2 regions of the Pseudomonas sp. KK18 genome follow, and region 1 is predicted to be linked to the other one. Evidence: predicted binding sites of a transcription regulator. Region 1 holds the regulator's gene; the other holds the start of a gene.
The links. The regulator FliA, encoded in region 1, starts transcription of late flagellar genes. The targets are predictions, from matches to a motif close to CTAAAGTTTNNNNNNNNNNNGCCGNTAA.
Positions count from the first base shown of each region.

Region 2: a site for FliA is predicted at 4,633-4,660, ahead of V6607_RS26300 (methyl-accepting chemotaxis protein). Genes of this name have one in related genera too.

Region 1 covers NZ_CP146605.1:5,360,379-5,368,408, forward strand. Annotated here, with positions in the region: gene V6607_RS24015 (ParA family protein) at 1-64, opposite strand, end outside; gene motD (flagellar motor protein MotD) at 116-1,003, opposite strand; gene V6607_RS24025 (flagellar motor protein) at 1,019-1,759, opposite strand; gene V6607_RS24030 (chemotaxis response regulator protein-glutamate methylesterase) at 1,759-2,880, opposite strand; gene V6607_RS24035 (chemotaxis protein CheA) at 2,930-5,140, opposite strand; gene V6607_RS24040 (protein phosphatase CheZ) at 5,152-5,940, opposite strand; gene V6607_RS24045 (chemotaxis response regulator CheY) at 5,959-6,333, opposite strand; gene fliA (RNA polymerase sigma factor FliA) at 6,504-7,244, opposite strand; gene fleN (flagellar synthesis regulator FleN) at 7,241-8,030, opposite strand, start outside.
Region 2 covers NZ_CP146605.1:5,795,308-5,803,337, reverse strand. Annotated here, with positions in the region: gene sbcB (exodeoxyribonuclease I) at 1-630, shown strand, start outside; gene mvaT (histone-like nucleoid-structuring protein MvaT) at 721-1,095, opposite strand; gene purU (formyltetrahydrofolate deformylase) at 1,445-2,293, shown strand; gene V6607_RS26305 (hypothetical protein) at 2,378-2,578, shown strand; gene V6607_RS26300 (methyl-accepting chemotaxis protein) at 2,589-4,478, opposite strand; gene V6607_RS26295 (helicase HerA-like domain-containing protein) at 4,675-6,153, shown strand; gene V6607_RS26290 (DciA family protein) at 6,275-6,730, opposite strand; gene secA (preprotein translocase subunit SecA) at 7,036-8,030, shown strand, end outside.

The DNA.
Region 1 (8,030 bases):
AGGCGATGGACGTGGTGGTTTTACCGACACCACCCTTTTGATTGGCAACTGCCCAGACTCTCATTCGGATTGTTCCTCCCGGCAGGCACAGGCTCGACCGAGAAATTGCATGGGGTTATAGAGCCGGTGACGGAGAATTGACGGCACTCCCGCGAACCGGCGCCTTTACGGGCGCTGGTGCAGTTTGTGTGCCAGCCCGCTTCAAGGCGGCATCCGGTGTTGCATTGGCAGTGCCGGTACCGGTCAGGCTGCGGCGTACGTCCAGGTTGCGCGACACCACCAGCACCACCCGTCGGTTGCGCGCACGGCCTTCCGCCGTGGCGTTATTGGCCACCGGCTGGAACTCGCCGTAACCCACCGACGCCAGGCGCCCGGGGTTCACACCCTGCATCGCGAGCATTCGTACAATACTCGCCGCCCGGGCCGAAGACAGCTCCCAGTTGGTCGGGTACTGCGCGGTACTGATCGGCAGGTTATCGGTAAAGCCTTCAACGTGGACCGGGTTTTCAAACGGCTTCAGGATCGCCGCCACCTTGTCGATGATGGTAAACGCCTGGTCGCTGGGCATTGCATCGGCACTGGCGAACAGCAGGCTGGAATTGAGTTCGATCTCGACCCACAACTCATTGCCGCGCACGGTCATCTGGTTGGAGCTGATCAGGTCGCCAAAGGCCGCGCTGATGTTATCGGCGATGCTTTTCAGCGGGTCGCTGGTGCCACCAATGCCGGCGGCGGTTTCATCGCTGTCGTTGACCAGCGGCTTGGCCGGGGTCACGGTCTTGGGGCGTTCTTCGCCAATGGGTATCGGTTTGAGGGCGCGGTCAGCGTCGTTGAACACGCCAATCAGCGCCTGGGAAATGACTTTGTACTTGCCTTCGTTGATCGAGGAAATGGAGTACATCACCACAAAAAACGCGAACAGCAACGTAATGAAGTCGGCGTAGGACACCAGCCAGCGTTCATGGTTGACGTGTTCTTCAGGCTCGCGGCGGCGACGGCTCACAACAAATACCTCCCATCAATCCATGAAGCCCTGGAGCTTCAATTCGATGGAGCGCGGGTTTTCACCCTCGGCAATCGAGAGGATGCCTTCGAGCAACATCTCGCGATAACGCGACTGGCGCAGGGCGATCGACTTGAGCTTGCTGGCCACCGGCAACAACACCAGGTTGGCACTGGCCACGCCGTAGATGGTGGCGACGAACGCCACGGCAATCCCGCTGCCCAGTTGCGACGGATCGGCCAGGTTGCCCATCACGTGGATCAAGCCCATCACCGCACCGATGATGCCGATGGTCGGCGCGTAGCCGCCCATGCTTTCAAAGACTTTGGCAGCGTTGATGTCGCGGCTTTCCTGGGTGTAGAAGTCCACTTCGAGGATGCTGCGAATCGCTTCCGGCTCGGCGCCGTCCACCAGCAGTTGCAGGCCTTTGCGGGCGTAGCTGTCGGGCTCGGCATCGGCCACGCCTTCCAGCCCGAGCAGGCCTTCCTTGCGCGCCGTGAGGCTCCAGTTGACCACGCGGTCGATGCCGCCCGGCAAGTCGACACGCGGCGGGAAAATAATCCAGATGAGGATCTGCATCGCGCGCTTGAACGAACTCATGGGCGACTGCAACAACGCCGCGCCCACGGTGCCGCCGATCACGATCAACGCCGCCGGGCCGTTGGCCAGGGCACCCAGGTGGCCGCCTTCGAGGTAGTTGCCGCCGATAATCGCGACAAACGCCATGATGATGCCAATCAGGCTCAATACATCCATCAGAGGCAAGCCTCCACCAGGTGCTTGCCGATGTCGTCCAGGCTGTAGACGGCGTCGGCCAGGTCGGCCTTGACGATGGCCATGGGCATGCCATAGATCACGCAGCTGGCTTCATCCTGGGCCCAGATCGCGCTGCCGCCCTGCTTGAGCAGGCGCGCGCCTTCACGGCCATCGGCGCCCATGCCGGTCAACACCACCGCCAAAACTTTGTCGCCGTAGGATTTGGCCGCGGAACCGAAGGTGATATCCACACACGGCTTGTAGTTCAGGCGTTCGTCACCCGGCAGGATTTTGATCGCACCACGGCCATCGACCATCATTTGCTTGCCACCGGGGGCCAGCAGCGCCAGACCCGGACGCAGGATGTCGCCATCCTCGGCTTCCTTGACGCTGATGCGGCACAGCTTGTCCAGGCGCTCGGCGAACGCCTTGGTGAACGCGGCCGGCATGTGCTGGATCAACACGATCGGCGCCGGGAAGTTGGCCGGCAATTGGGTCAACACCCGCTGCAAGGCCACCGGGCCGCCGGTGGACGTACCGATGGCCACCAGTTTGTAGGCCTTGCGCTTGGGCGCAGGTGAATGTGCGGCGGGCGCAGCCGTACGCACCGGGGCGGCGGCCGGGCGCGCAACCGGTGCAGGCGCCGGGCGACCAAAGGTGCTCGGGGCGGCCGGTGGCGGCGTAACGGGTGCGGGCGCCGGCGCACTGAACAGGCTGCGACGGTTACTGCGGGAGATGCTGTGCACCTTCTCGCAGAGCATCTGCTTGACCTTCTCGGGGTTGCGCGAGATGTCTTCGAAATTCTTCGGCAGGAAGTCCACCGCGCCGGCATCCAGCGCATCCAGGGTCACCCGGGCGCCTTCGTGAGTCAGCGAAGAGAACATCAACACCGGCGTCGGGCAGCGCTGCATGATGTGCCGCACCGCCGTGATGCCGTCCATCATCGGCATCTCGTAGTCCATGGTGATCACGTCCGGCTTGAGGGCCAGGGCCTGATCGATCGCCTCTTTGCCGTTGGTGGCCGTGCCGACCACCTGGATATTGGAATCCGATGAAAGAATTTCCGAGACGCGGCGGCGGAAGAAACCCGAATCGTCCACCACCAGGACCTTGACTACCATAAACACTCCGTTAGGCCGGGCGAGGGACAACCGCCCTGCCCGGGCCGAATCAAATACGCCGTGCGGCGTAACGCTTGAGCATGCTCGGAACATCCAGAATCAGCGCGATCCGACCGTCACCGGTAATGGTCGCACCCGACATGCCCGGGGTTCCCTGCAGCATTTTGCCCAAAGGCTTGATGACCACTTCTTCCTGGCCCACCAGTTGATCGACCACGAAGCCGATACGCTGGGTGCCCACGGAAAGAATCACCACATGGCCTTCGCGCTGCTCTTCATGCTTGGCCGAAGCCACCAGCCAGCGCTTGAGGTAGAACAGCGGCAACGCCTTGTCGCGCACGATCACCACTTCCTGGCCGTCCACCACGTTGGTGCGCGACAGGTCGAGGTGGAAGATTTCGTTGACGTTGACCAGCGGGAAGGCGAACGCCTGGTTGCCCAGCATCACCATCAGGGTCGGCATGATCGCCAGGGTCAACGGCACCTTGATGACGATCTTCGAGCCCTGGCCCTTGGTCGAGTAGATGTTGATCGAGCCGTTGAGCTGGCTGATCTTGGTCTTCACCACGTCCATGCCCACGCCACGGCCCGACACGTCGGAAATCTCGGTCTTGGTGGAGAAGCCCGGGGCGAAGATCAGGTTGTAACACTCGGTGTCGGTGAGGCGGTCGGCGGCGTCCTTGTCCATCACCCCACGCTTGACTGCAATGTTGCGCAGTACCGTGGGGTCCATGCCTTTGCCGTCATCAGTGATCGACAGCAGGATATGGTCGCCTTCCTGTTCGGCCGCCAGGATCACTTTGCCCTGGCGGTTCTTGCCCGAGGCTTCGCGCTCTTCCGGCGTCTCGACACCGTGGTCGACCGCGTTGCGCACCAAGTGGACCAGCGGGTCGGCCAGGGCCTCGACAAGGTTTTTGTCGAGGTCGGTTTCTTCACCCACCAGTTCCAGGTTGATCTCTTTCTTGAGCTGGCGTGCCAGGTCGCGAACCAGGCGCGGGAAACGGCCGAAGACTTTCTTGATCGGCTGCATCCGGGTCTTCATGACGGCGGTCTGCAAGTCTGCGGTGACCACGTCGAGGTTCGACACGGCCTTTTGCATGGCCTCGTCGCCACTGTTCAGGCCCAGGCGCACCAGGCGGTTACGCACCAGCACCAGTTCGCCGACCATGTTCATGATGTCGTCCAGGCGCGCGGTATCAACCCGCACGGTGGTTTCGGCTTCACTGGCCGGTTGCTTGTCCGGGGCCGGGGCAGCCGTGGCAGCCCGGGCCGGTGCTGGAGCCGGAGCCGGAGCCGCTTTCGCTGCGACAGGCGCGGCAGCCTTGGCGGCAGGAGCCGGTGTTGCGACAGCCGCGGCAGCAGCCGGTGCAGCAGCGCCGACCACTTCGGTGAACTTGCCCTTGCCGTGCAGTTCATCCAGCAGGGCTTCGAATTCGTGATCGGAGATCAGTCCATCGGCGGCCGGCGCAGCAGCGGGTGCCGCAGGCGCGGCGGCCGTTGCGGCGACTTCCGGCAGAGCCTCGGCGGCAAACGAGCCTTTGCCGTGCAACTGGTCCAGCAGCGCTTCAAATTCGTCGTCGGTGATTTCATTGCTGACGGGCGCCGCGGCTTCCGTTGGCGCTGGCGCTGCGGCCACCGCGTCCGGGGCAAACTGGCCCTTGCCGTGCAACTGGTCGAGCAACGACTCGAACTCGGCGTCAGTAATGTCTTCGGTGGTCGGCACCATGGCCGGCGCACTGGCTGCCGGCGCTTCGGCTTCGGCCTTGACGGCGTTCAGCGAGTCCAGCAGTTGTTCAAATTCGCTGTCGGTCACGTCGCCCGCAGGCTCGGCAACCGGCTCAGCCACCGCTTCCACCACGGGAGCGTTGGCCGCAGGTTCCGCCAGGCGCGCCAGAGCGGCCAGCAGTTCCGGCGTGGCGGCAGTGATCGGTGCGCGCTCGCGCACTTCACTGAACATGCCGTTGACCGCGTCCAGTGCTTCCAGGATCACGTCCATCAGTTCCGAGTCGACGTGCCGCTCACCCTTGCGCAGGATGTCGAACACGTTCTCGGCGATGTGACAGCACTCCACCAGCTCGTGGAGCTGGAGGAAGCCGGCGCCCCCTTTTACAGTATGAAAACCGCGAAAAATTGCATTGAGCAGGTTCGCATCATCCGGTCGGCTTTCCAGCTCGACCAGTTGTTCGGACAGTTGCTCTAAAATTTCGCCGGCCTCTACAAGGAAATCCTGAAGGATTTCTTCATCGGCGCCGAAGCTCATGGGTGTGCTCCTTAGAAGCCTAAACTGGACAGCAAATCGTCTACGTCGTCTTGCCCGGATACAACGTCTTCACGTTTATCGGCATGAATCTGCGGACCTTCACCCTTGGCGAGGTGTTTTTGTGGATCTTTTTCAGAAAGGATCGCTGCGCGGTCATGTTCGATGCCGGCAAACCGGTCGACCTGGCCCGCCATCAACACCAGTTTGAGCAGGTTGCTTTCCACTTCGGTGACCAGTTGGGTCACACGCTTGATCACCTGACCGGTGAGGTCCTGGTAATCCTGGGCCAGCAGAATGTCATTGAGGTTGCTGGAAACCGTGCGGTTTTCCTGCTCGCTGCGGGACAAAAAGCCCTCGACCCGACGCGCCAGCTCACGAAACTCCTCAGCGCCCACTTCCCGACGCATGAACCGGCCCCAGTCAGTGCTCAGGGCCTTGGCTTCACTGGCCATACCGTTGACCAGAGGCGTGGCGTTTTCCACCAGGTCCATGGTGCGGTTGGCCGCCGCCTCAGTCAGCCTGACCACGTAGGACAGGCGTTCGGTGGCATCCGTGATCTGCGAGATTTCCTCAGCCTGGGGCATGTGCGGGTCAATCTGAAAATTGACTATCGCACTGTGCAACTCACGGGTGAGCTTGCCCACTTCCTGGTACAGGCCGCGGTCACGGGTCTGGTTGAGCTCATGGATTAACTGCACCGCGTCGCCGAACTGGCCTCTTTCAAGGCTTTCGACGAGTTGATGAGCATGTTTTTTCAGGGTCGACTCAAAGTCGGCCTGCGATGATTCTTTATGCTCCATAGCTCCCCCGTGGCAGCATCAATGACCGATGCGTTCGAAGATCTTTTCGATCTTCTCTTTCAAGGCCAGTGCAGTGAATGGCTTGACCACGTAGCCGTTGACCCCGGCCTGGGCGGCTTCGATGATCTGTTCACGCTTGGCTTCAGCGGTCACCATCAGCACAGGCAGGCTGCGCAGTTTTTCATCAGCGCGCACGTGGCGCAGCAGATCGATACCGGTCATGCCCGGCATGTTCCAGTCCGTTACCAGAAAGTCGATGCTCCCGCTGTTGAGGATCGGAATCGCCGTAATACCGTCATCCGCCTCGACCGTGTTAGTGAACCCAAGGTCACGCAACAGGTTTTTTATGATCCGCCGCATCGTTGAGAAGTCATCAACGATGAGGATTTTCATGTTCTTGTCCAATTCGACCTCCAAGCAGTCTTAAACGCGCCCAGCACCTGGGCGCGCCATATCAATCAACAGGCGTTACACAAAAAGGACTACCGGGGGCGCACCACGGGCCAAGCCCGTCCGGGCGCAGGGCCTGGACGGTATCGTTCGCAGTGTCCCCACACTGCCTGTCAGCGCGCTCGCCACTCTCCCAAACGCCCCCGCAAGCGGGCCGCGCACTGGCTGTGTAACTGGCTGACCCGCGATTCGCTGACCCCCAGGACCTCACCGATTTCCTTGAGGTTCAGCTCTTCGTCGTAGTACAGCGCCAACACCAGTCGCTCACGCTCCGGCAAATTGGCTATCGCGTCCGCCAGCGCGCTCTGGAAGCGTTCATCTTCCAGGTCCCGTGACGGTTCGAGATGGGCACTCGCGCCGTCCTCGTGCAGCCCTTCATGTTCGCCATCCTGTAAAAGGTCGTCGAAACTGAACAGCCGGCTGCCCAAGGTATCGTTCAAAATCCCGTAGTAATCGTCGAGACTCAATTGGAGTTCGGCCGCAACTTCATGATCTTTAGCGTCGCGACCGGTTTTTGCTTCAATTGAGCGAATTGCGTCACTCACCATCCGCGTATTGCGGTGCACTGATCGCGGCGCCCAATCACCTTTACGCACTTCATCGAGCATGGCCCCACGGATACGGATACCCGCGTATGTCTCGAAACTCGCGCCCTTGCTCGCGTCGTACTTGGTCGACACTTCAAGCAGGCCGATCATCCCGGCCTGGATCAAGTCTTCGACCTGCACGCTGGCAGGCAAGCGCGCCAGCAGGTGATAGGCAATGCGCTTGACCAGGGGCGCATAGCGCTCGATCAATTCGACTTGACTGTCACGTGCCGACTTCTTGTAAAGGTTGTAGCCGCTGGCTGTCATAGCACCGGTCCTGCGCTCGTCTGATGCACCAATCGCTCGACGAAAAACTCCAGATGCCCCCGGGGATTGGCGGGCAACGGCCAGGTATCGACCTTCTGGGCAATAGCCTTGAACGCCAATGCGCACTTCGAACGAGGGAACGCTTCATAGACCGCACGCTGCTTTTGCACGGCCTTGCGCACACACTCGTCGTAAGGAACTGCGCCAACGTATTGTAAGGCGACATCGAGGAAGCGATCCGTGACCTTGGTCAACTTGGCGAACAGATTCCGCCCTTCCTGCGGGCTTTGGGCCATGTTGGCCAGCACGCGGAAGCGGTTCATGCCGTAGTCGCGGTTGAGCAGTTTGATCAGGGCGTAGGCGTCGGTGATCGAGGTGGGTTCGTCGCACACCACCAGCAACACTTCCTGGGCTGCGCGCACGAAGCTGACCACGGATTCGCCTATCCCGGCGGCGGTGTCGATCACCAGCACGTCGAGGTTGTCGCCGATGTCGCTGAACGCCTGAATCAGGCCGGCATGTTGCGCCGGGCTCAGGTGCACCATGCTCTGGGTGCCGGAAGCGGCCGGCACGATGCGAATCCCGCCGGGGCCTTGCAACAGTACGTCGCGCAGCTCACAGCGGCCTTCGATGACATCGGCCAGGGTATGTTTGGGCGTCAGTCCCAGCAGAACGTCGACGTTCGCCAGCCCCAGGTCAGCATCCAGCAGCATGACGCGACGGCCAAGCTCTGCCAGGGCCAGGGACAAATTCACTGACACGTTAGTTTTTCCGACGCCACCTTTG
Region 2 (8,030 bases), 430 kb from region 1:
GATACCTTGCGCCGGCGCTTATATATCCGCCGCGACGAACTGGCCGAAGGTGAATTGCCGGTACCGCTCAAGTTGCTGCACATCAATCGTTGCCCGGTGGTCGCACCGTTGAGCGTGCTTCGGCCGCAAGACCGCGAGCGTTTGCAGCTGGATATGGATGAGTGTGAGGCGCGGGCCCTGCGGCTAAGCGACGCACAGGAACTATGGCGCGATAAACTGGCGGCGATTTACGCCGAGGAAGATTTTGCGCCAAGCGCCGATCCCGAGCAGCAGCTATACGATGGTTTTATCGGGGATCGTGATCGACGTTTATGTGAGCAAGTGAGAGTCGCCGAGCCGGCGCAACTAGCGCGCCAGCAATGGCCTTTCGATGATGAACGTTTGCCTGAATTATTATTTCGCTATCGTGCACGCAACTTTCCAGACACCTTGAATAGTGAAGAGCAACAACGCTGGAGAGTTTTCTGTCAGCAACGTTTGTCAGACCCTCAATGGGGCGCGCCAAACACCCTTGAGGGTTTTAAGCAGGCGTGTCTTGAGTTGGCTGTTAGTGCCACACCGTTTCAGCGCCAGGTGCTTGATGAATGGCAGGAGTATGTTGATGCCTTAGCGACTCGAATGAGTCTGTAATCAGCTTCCCGGTAAAATACGGACAATAAAAAACGCCAGCAAGCTGGCGTTTTTTATTGCGTTGCGTATCACGCAGCGTCCTGGCGAGGCTTAGCCCAGCAGGGTAGCCCAGCCTTCAACCACGTCGCCGCCCCACTTGGCTTTCCACTCTTTCAGAGTCTTGTGGTTGCCACCTTTGGTTTCAATCACTTCGCCGTTGTGCGGGTTTTTGTATTGTTTAACCTTGCGTGCACGCTTGGTGCCGGTAGCTTTTACGGCGCCACGTGGAGCCTTAACTTTCGAATCCGGATCCAGCAGCGCGATGATGTCACGCAGGGATTTGGAGTATTCGCCCATCAGGGTGCGCAATTTGCCTTCGAATTCCAGCTCGGTTTGCAGTTTGTCGTCTTGGGACAGGTTCTTCAAACGGGCTTGCAGCTCTTTGATAGCTTCTTCGGTGGCGCGATATTCGTTGATCAGGGACATGGGGACTACCTTATGCAGGGCGCTGGGTGAAAGGGGATAGTGGCTCAATAATAGTCAGACAGTTTGCCCAAGTAAACATTTAAGGCCGCATTTATGTAATTTACTTTGGTTGTTTGTGGCAAAAGCGTGGAATTGAGTTAATTAGTAAGGGGGATGGCCTAAAGATACTCTGGTTAAGTCTTGGCTTACTGCCGGAGTCCACGCGTTTGCACACATAGTGGGGAAAAACCTTACGCTATTAAGGGGCAGGGTTGACGCAGCCGATCAGAATAAGCGTTGAGGAATACTGCAGTTTTTCTGCGCAATCGCTAGAATGGCGGCCTTTGCGAAGTTCTGGAGTTTCCCCCTAATGCGCACTTTTCGGCTGGTGATTGCTTGCCCGGACCGGGTTGGCATCGTTGCCAAGGTCAGTAACTTTCTGGCTTCCCACAACGGTTGGATCACCGAAGCGAGCCATCACTCGGACAATCTCAGCGGCTGGTTTTTCATGCGTCACGAAATTCGTGCCGATACGCTGCCCTTTGGTCTAGAGGCATTTCGCGAGGCATTTGCGCCGATCGCTGAAGAGTTCTCGATGACCTGGCGCATCACCGACACGGAACAGAAAAAACGCGTGGTCCTGATGGCCAGTCGTGAGTCCCACTGCCTGGCAGACCTGCTGCACCGCTGGCACAGCGATGAACTGGACTGCGAAATCTCCTGCGTGATTTCCAACCATGACGACCTGCGCAGCATGGTCGAGTGGCATGGCATTCCGTACTACCACGTCCCGGTCAACCCGCAGGACAAGGAGCCGGCCTTTGCCGAGGTCTCGCGCCTGGTCAAGCAGCACGATGCGGACGTCGTGGTACTGGCGCGCTACATGCAGATTCTGCCGCCGGAGTTGTGCAGTGAATACGCTGGCAAGGTGATCAATATTCACCACAGTTTCCTGCCATCGTTTGTGGGTGCCAAGCCGTATCACCAGGCATCCCTGCGTGGCGTGAAGCTGATCGGTGCAACGTGCCACTACGTCACCGAAGAGTTGGACGCCGGTCCCATCATCGAGCAGGACGTGGTGCGTGTCAGCCATAGCGACAGCATCGAAGACATGGTCCGTTTTGGCCGTGACGTCGAGAAGATGGTGCTGGCTCGCGGCCTGCGCTATCACCTGGAAGACCGGGTACTGGTGCACGGCAACAAGACTGTCGTGTTCTGATTGAAGTGTTTTGATTGAAGAATGAAGGGCCTGGGCGTTAAATCGCTACAGGCCCTTTTTTTGAGCGCGGGTGAGGACTGGAGCATGAGCGATCCACTGGACAAGGCGACTTCCAAAGCCCCCGCGACGCTGGGAGAGGGTTGTTTGAGTCGATATGACCCGGATGACCTGAGCAGTGAGGACGGCACCGAGTTTCCAGGCGCCGCCGAGTTGTGGGAACAATTGCAGGACACATCCGAATTGCCTGAAGAAAAGGCGTCAGCGGCTGTGCAAGGCAGCCGCTGACCCGGCGGGATCAAATCCGGAAACTACCCACCAGTTGTTTCAAGCGCGCCGCTTGCTGTTCCAGGTCGGAACAGGCCCGCAAGGTTGATTGCAGGTTTTCCACACCTTCCTGATTGAGGGTGTTGATCTCGGTGATGTCCATGTTGATTGACTCCACCACCGAGGTCTGTTCCTCGGTAGCGGTGGCTACCGACTGGTTCATCCCGTCAATTTCGCCGATACGCTGGGTCACGCTGTTCAGACGCTCGCCCGCCAGGTTGGCGATTTCCACACTGTCCTGGCTGTGCCGCTGGCTTTCGCTCATGGTGCTGACCGAATCCCGGGCGCCGACTTGCAGCTCCTCGATCATCTTCTGCACCTGCTGCGCCGACTCCTGGGTGCGGTGCGCCAGGTTGCGCACTTCATCGGCCACCACCGCAAAGCCGCGCCCGGCTTCCCCGGCCCGTGCGGCTTCAATCGCCGCGTTGAGGGCCAGCAGGTTGGTTTGCTGGGAAATGCTGGTGATCACTTCCAGAATCTGCCCGATGTTCACTGTCTTGCTGTTAAGCGCTTCGATATTGGTGCTGGAGGCGCTGATCATCTGCGACAACTGGTTCATCGCCTTGATATTGCGTTCCACCACTTGCTGACCGTCTTCGGCCAAGTGCCGGGCATCGCTGGCCTGGTTGGAGGCCTGTGCGGCGTTGCGGGCGATTTCCTGGGCGGCGGCCCCCAGCTCGTTGATCGCGGCCGCGACGCTGTTGGTCCGGTTGGCCTGCTCGTCGGAATTGACCATCGAGGAATTGGAGGCGCTGACCACCCGCAGGGCCACTTCATTGACCTGCTCGGTGGCCGAGGAAACTTCGCGAATCGAGGTGTGAATCCGCTCCACGAAACGATTGAAAGCGCTGCCAAGCACGCCGAATTCGTCGTGGTTCTGGATGGTCAGGCGGCGGGTCAGGTCGCCTTCACCGTCGGCGATGTCTTCCATGGCGCGGGTCATGACGTGCAGTGGCTGCAGGAGGATGCGAATCAGCATGCCCAGCAGGGCGATGATGATGACCACGGCGATGATCGTGGCGATGATCGCCGAGGTGCGGAATTCGCTGAGCATGGCGAAGGATTTATCTTTATCCACCGACAGGCCGAGGTACCAGTTCACCGAGGGCAGGCCCTTGATCGGGGTAAAGGTGACGATACGTGTCTTGCCGTTTACCTCGACTTCACTGAAGTCGCTGCTGATTCGGGGGGTGTTGTTCGGATAGACGTCGGCCAGGGTTTTCATCACCAGGCCCTTGTCCGGGTGTACCAGCACTTTACCGTCGGCACTGACCAGGAAGGCATAACCCATGCCGCCGAAGTTCAGGGCACCGATGTTGTCTACCAGGGTTTGCAGGCTCAGGTCGCCGCCCACCACGCCGACACTCTGGCCGGCCTTGGTGCTGGGGGTGGCGATGGAGATGATCAACTGGCCGGTGGCCGCGTCAATGTAGGGTTCGGTCAGGGTTGAGCCGTTGCTGCCCTGCGCGCCCTTGTACCAGGGGCGTACCCGTGGGTCGAAGCCGTCGGGCATCTTGGTATCGGGGCGGATGACGAAGCCGCCCTTGCTGTCGCCAAGGTACGTGGCCATGAACGAGGACGTCAGGGCCTTCTGTTCCAGAAGGCTGGCGACGCTGGTTGAATCCGGGTTGATGGCGATGTTCTGTGCGGCGCTTTCTATTAGCACTATGCGCCCGGTAAGCCAGGTCTGGATGTTGCTGGCAGTGACATCGCCCATTTCATGCAGGTAGTTGTTCAGGTCGTCGCGAATCGCATTACGCTGCAAGTAGTCGTTGTAGAGGGTAAACAACGCAAAGGCGGCAATGACGACAAGAGCGGCGGCAAGCAGGATTTTATGGCTGAAACGCAGATTTTTATTCATGGCTTGTGGGGTCCGCTATGGTCTTAATATCCGATGCACGTCCTTCTGGGACGCGCGGAATGGCTGCGTCAAAAAAAGTGTGATATTTCCATCTGCTCCTGCAGGAATTATCCGGCCTGTTTTTCCAAGACTTTTTGGGTCTCTCGCTTTATCTGTATCGACCATTCAGCGCCAAAGATTAACCATGGGTGACAAAATGCCTGACTCCTCGCAACTCATTATTGGTGCAGATCTTCAGGGCCAGCCGATTGCCCAGTCGATGCGCCTGGCCAACCGCCACGGCCTGATCGCAGGCGCCACCGGCACCGGCAAGACCGTGACCTTGCAGCGCCTGGCGGAAGCTTTCAGCGACGCCGGGGTCGCGGTATTTGCCGCCGATATCAAGGGTGACCTGTGTGGCCTGGGCGCTGCGGCCAACCCTCAGGGCAAGGTCGCCGAGCGCATAGCCGGCATGCCTTTCCTTAATTACACGCCCAAGGCGTATCCGGTGACGTTGTGGGATATCCACGGCCAGTCCGGTCATCCGTTGCGCACCACCATGAGTGAAATGGGCCCGCTGTTGCTCGGCAGCCTGTTGGAGCTCACCGACAGCCAGCAATCGGCCCTCTACGCAGCCTTCAAGGTGGCCGATCGTGAAGGCCTGTTGTTGCTGGACCTCAAGGACCTCAAGGCGCTGCTGAACCATTTGCGCTATCACCCGGAGTTGCTCGGGGAAGACGCGGCCTTGATGACCATCGGTTCCAGCCAGGCGCTGTTGCGGCGCCTGGCGGTGCTGGAGCAGCAGGGTGCCGAAGCGTTGTTCGGCGAGCCGGCGCTGCAACTCGAAGACATCCTGCAACCGGCCAGTGACGGCCGCGGGCGTATTCATCTATTGGACGCCAGCCGGCTGGTGCATGAGGCGCCGAAGGTCTACGCGACCTTCCTGCTTTGGCTGTTGGCCGAACTGTTCGAGCAACTGCCGGAACGTGGCGATGCCGACAAGCCGCTGCTGGCGCTGTTTTTCGATGAGGCGCATCTGTTGTTTGCCGACACCCCCAAGGCCCTGCAGGATCGCCTGGAGCAAGTGGTGCGGCTGATTCGCTCGAAAGGCGTCGGTGTGTATTTCGTCACCCAGTCTCCCGGGGACTTGCCGGACACCGTGCTGGCGCAACTCGGCTTGCGCATCCAGCACGGGCTGCGGGCGTTCACCACCAAGGAGCAGAAGTCCCTGCGGGCGGTGGCCGATGGTTTCCGGCCCAATCCGGCATTTGATGCGCTGGCGGTGCTGACCGAGTTGGGTACAGGTGAGGCATTGGTGGGAACCTTGCAGGAAAAGGGGACGCCTGAAGTAGTCCAACGCGTACTGGTAGCACCGCCGCAATCGCGGATCGGGCCACTGAGCGAAGCTGAGCGGGCAGCACTGATTGCCAGTTCGCCATTGCAGGGGCGCTATGACAAGCCGATTGACCGTGAGTCGGCGTACGAAGTGTTGATGGCGCGCAAGGACTTGGGCCCGCAAGAGGATTCGACGCCCGCCGCTGAAGAGCCAAGCTTTACCGACAAGGCCGGTGCTTTCCTCGGTACTACGGCAGGCAAGGCACTGAAATCGGCGATGCAACAGGCGGCCAATCAGATGGGCCGGCAGTTGGTGCGCGGGTTACTGGGGTCTTTGTTAGGCGGCAGCAAACGTAAATAACGATGGGATCAAATGTGGGAGCGGGCTTGCTCGCGAAAGCGGTGGATCAGTCAATATATCCAGTGACTGACACGCCACCTTCGCGAGCAAGCCCGCTCCCACACTTGGTTCTGCGCCGGTCTCAGGTTTTGGGTTTGGCGTGAGCGGCCAGCCGCTCCAGCGCAGCGCGTAAATTCGGATCGGTAATCCCGTCTGCCGTGGCCTGAATGGTTTCGGCGGCGATTTCCGACAAATCCATCGTATGCCCCACCGCACCTTGCGGCACGGTCGGCGGTTGCACCTTGAACTGGATGCGCGTCAGGCTGGCGAATTCGTCGAAGGCCATCAATTGGCGCTGCAAACGTTTCTGCTGGTAGCGCAGGCGCGTCGCCCAATGGCCGTCGGTGACGATCAGCAGCAGATTGCCTTCGCGCCACGAGGCCACATGGCAGTGTTCGCGAGCGGCGGGCTGCAGTTGGCTTTCTACCAGGCGTTGCAGATGACCAAGGCGTTGCGCATGGCCGAAGATGGCTTTTAAAGGCTTGGCTTCGCGAAGCAACACGGCGGGAGCTCGGGCCGTAAGAGGGCGAAATGCCATGACTAGACACCTTAAGTAACAGAGAGGCCATGGTAGCAGAAAGCGTCTGCGACACCGCCGCCATTGCATTACCGGCAGTTTATCCATTAAATCAACGAGTAACTTATTGCCCGAATGGGTTGAAGTTCAGCAAAAAGCCCTTATTTTAAACAAGCCCTCCAAGAGCGCCGTGCCAGCATCGTGGAATAACGCCACTTTCCTCACCCACGTTTCCGGGTAGAATGCTCGTTCGCATGCGGCCGTGAGGGCTGCTCGGGCGACTCACGGGGCGCCCTCCATCCCTATGTGTGGAAGAACCTGCCGATATGTTTGCGCCTTTGTTAAAGAAACTTTTTGGAAGCAAGAATGAGCGCGAAGTCAAACGCATGCTCAAGACGGTGCAGCTGGTCAATGCCTTCGAAGAGCAGATGGTTGCCCTTTCGGACGAGCAATTGCGCGCCAAGACCGAAGAGTTCAAGGCCCGCATAGCCAAAGGTGAAACCCTCGACAAGCTGCTTCCCGAAGCCTTTGCGGTCGCCCGCGAAGCCGGTAAGCGTGTCATGGGCATGCGCCACTTCGACGTCCAGTTGATCGGCGGCATGACCTTGCATGAAGGCATGATTGCCGAAATGCGTACCGGTGAAGGCAAGACCCTGGTGGCAACTCTGGGCGTTTACCTCAACGCACTGTCCGGCAAGGGCGTGCACGTTGTGACGGTGAACGACTACCTCGCCCGCCGGGATGCCAACTGGATGCGTCCGCTGTACGAATTCCTCGGCCTGACCGTCGGCGTTGTCACGCCGTTCCAGCCGCCGGAAGAGAAGCGCGCCGCCTACGCTGCCGACATCACCTACGGTACCAATAACGAATTCGGTTTCGACTACCTGCGCGACAACATGGCGTTCAGCATGGAAGAAAAATTCCAGCGCGAACTCAACTTTGCCGTGATCGACGAAGTCGACTCCATCCTGATCGACGAAGCCCGTACCCCGCTGATCATCTCCGGTCAGGCCGAGGACAGCTCGCGCCTGTACACCGAGATCAACAAGCTGATCCCGCGCCTTGAGCAACACATCGAGGAAGTGGAAGGCGTGGTGACCAAAGAAGGTCACTTCACCATCGACGAGAAGACCCGCCAGGTCGAACTCAACGAAGCCGGTCACCAGTTCGTCGAAGACATGCTGACCCAGATCGGCCTGCTGGCCGAAGGCGAGAGCCTGTACTCGGCGCACAACCTGGGCCTGTTGACCCACGTATATGCCGGCCTGCGTGCCCACAAGCTGTTCCATCGCAACGTTGAATACATCGTGCAGGACGGCCA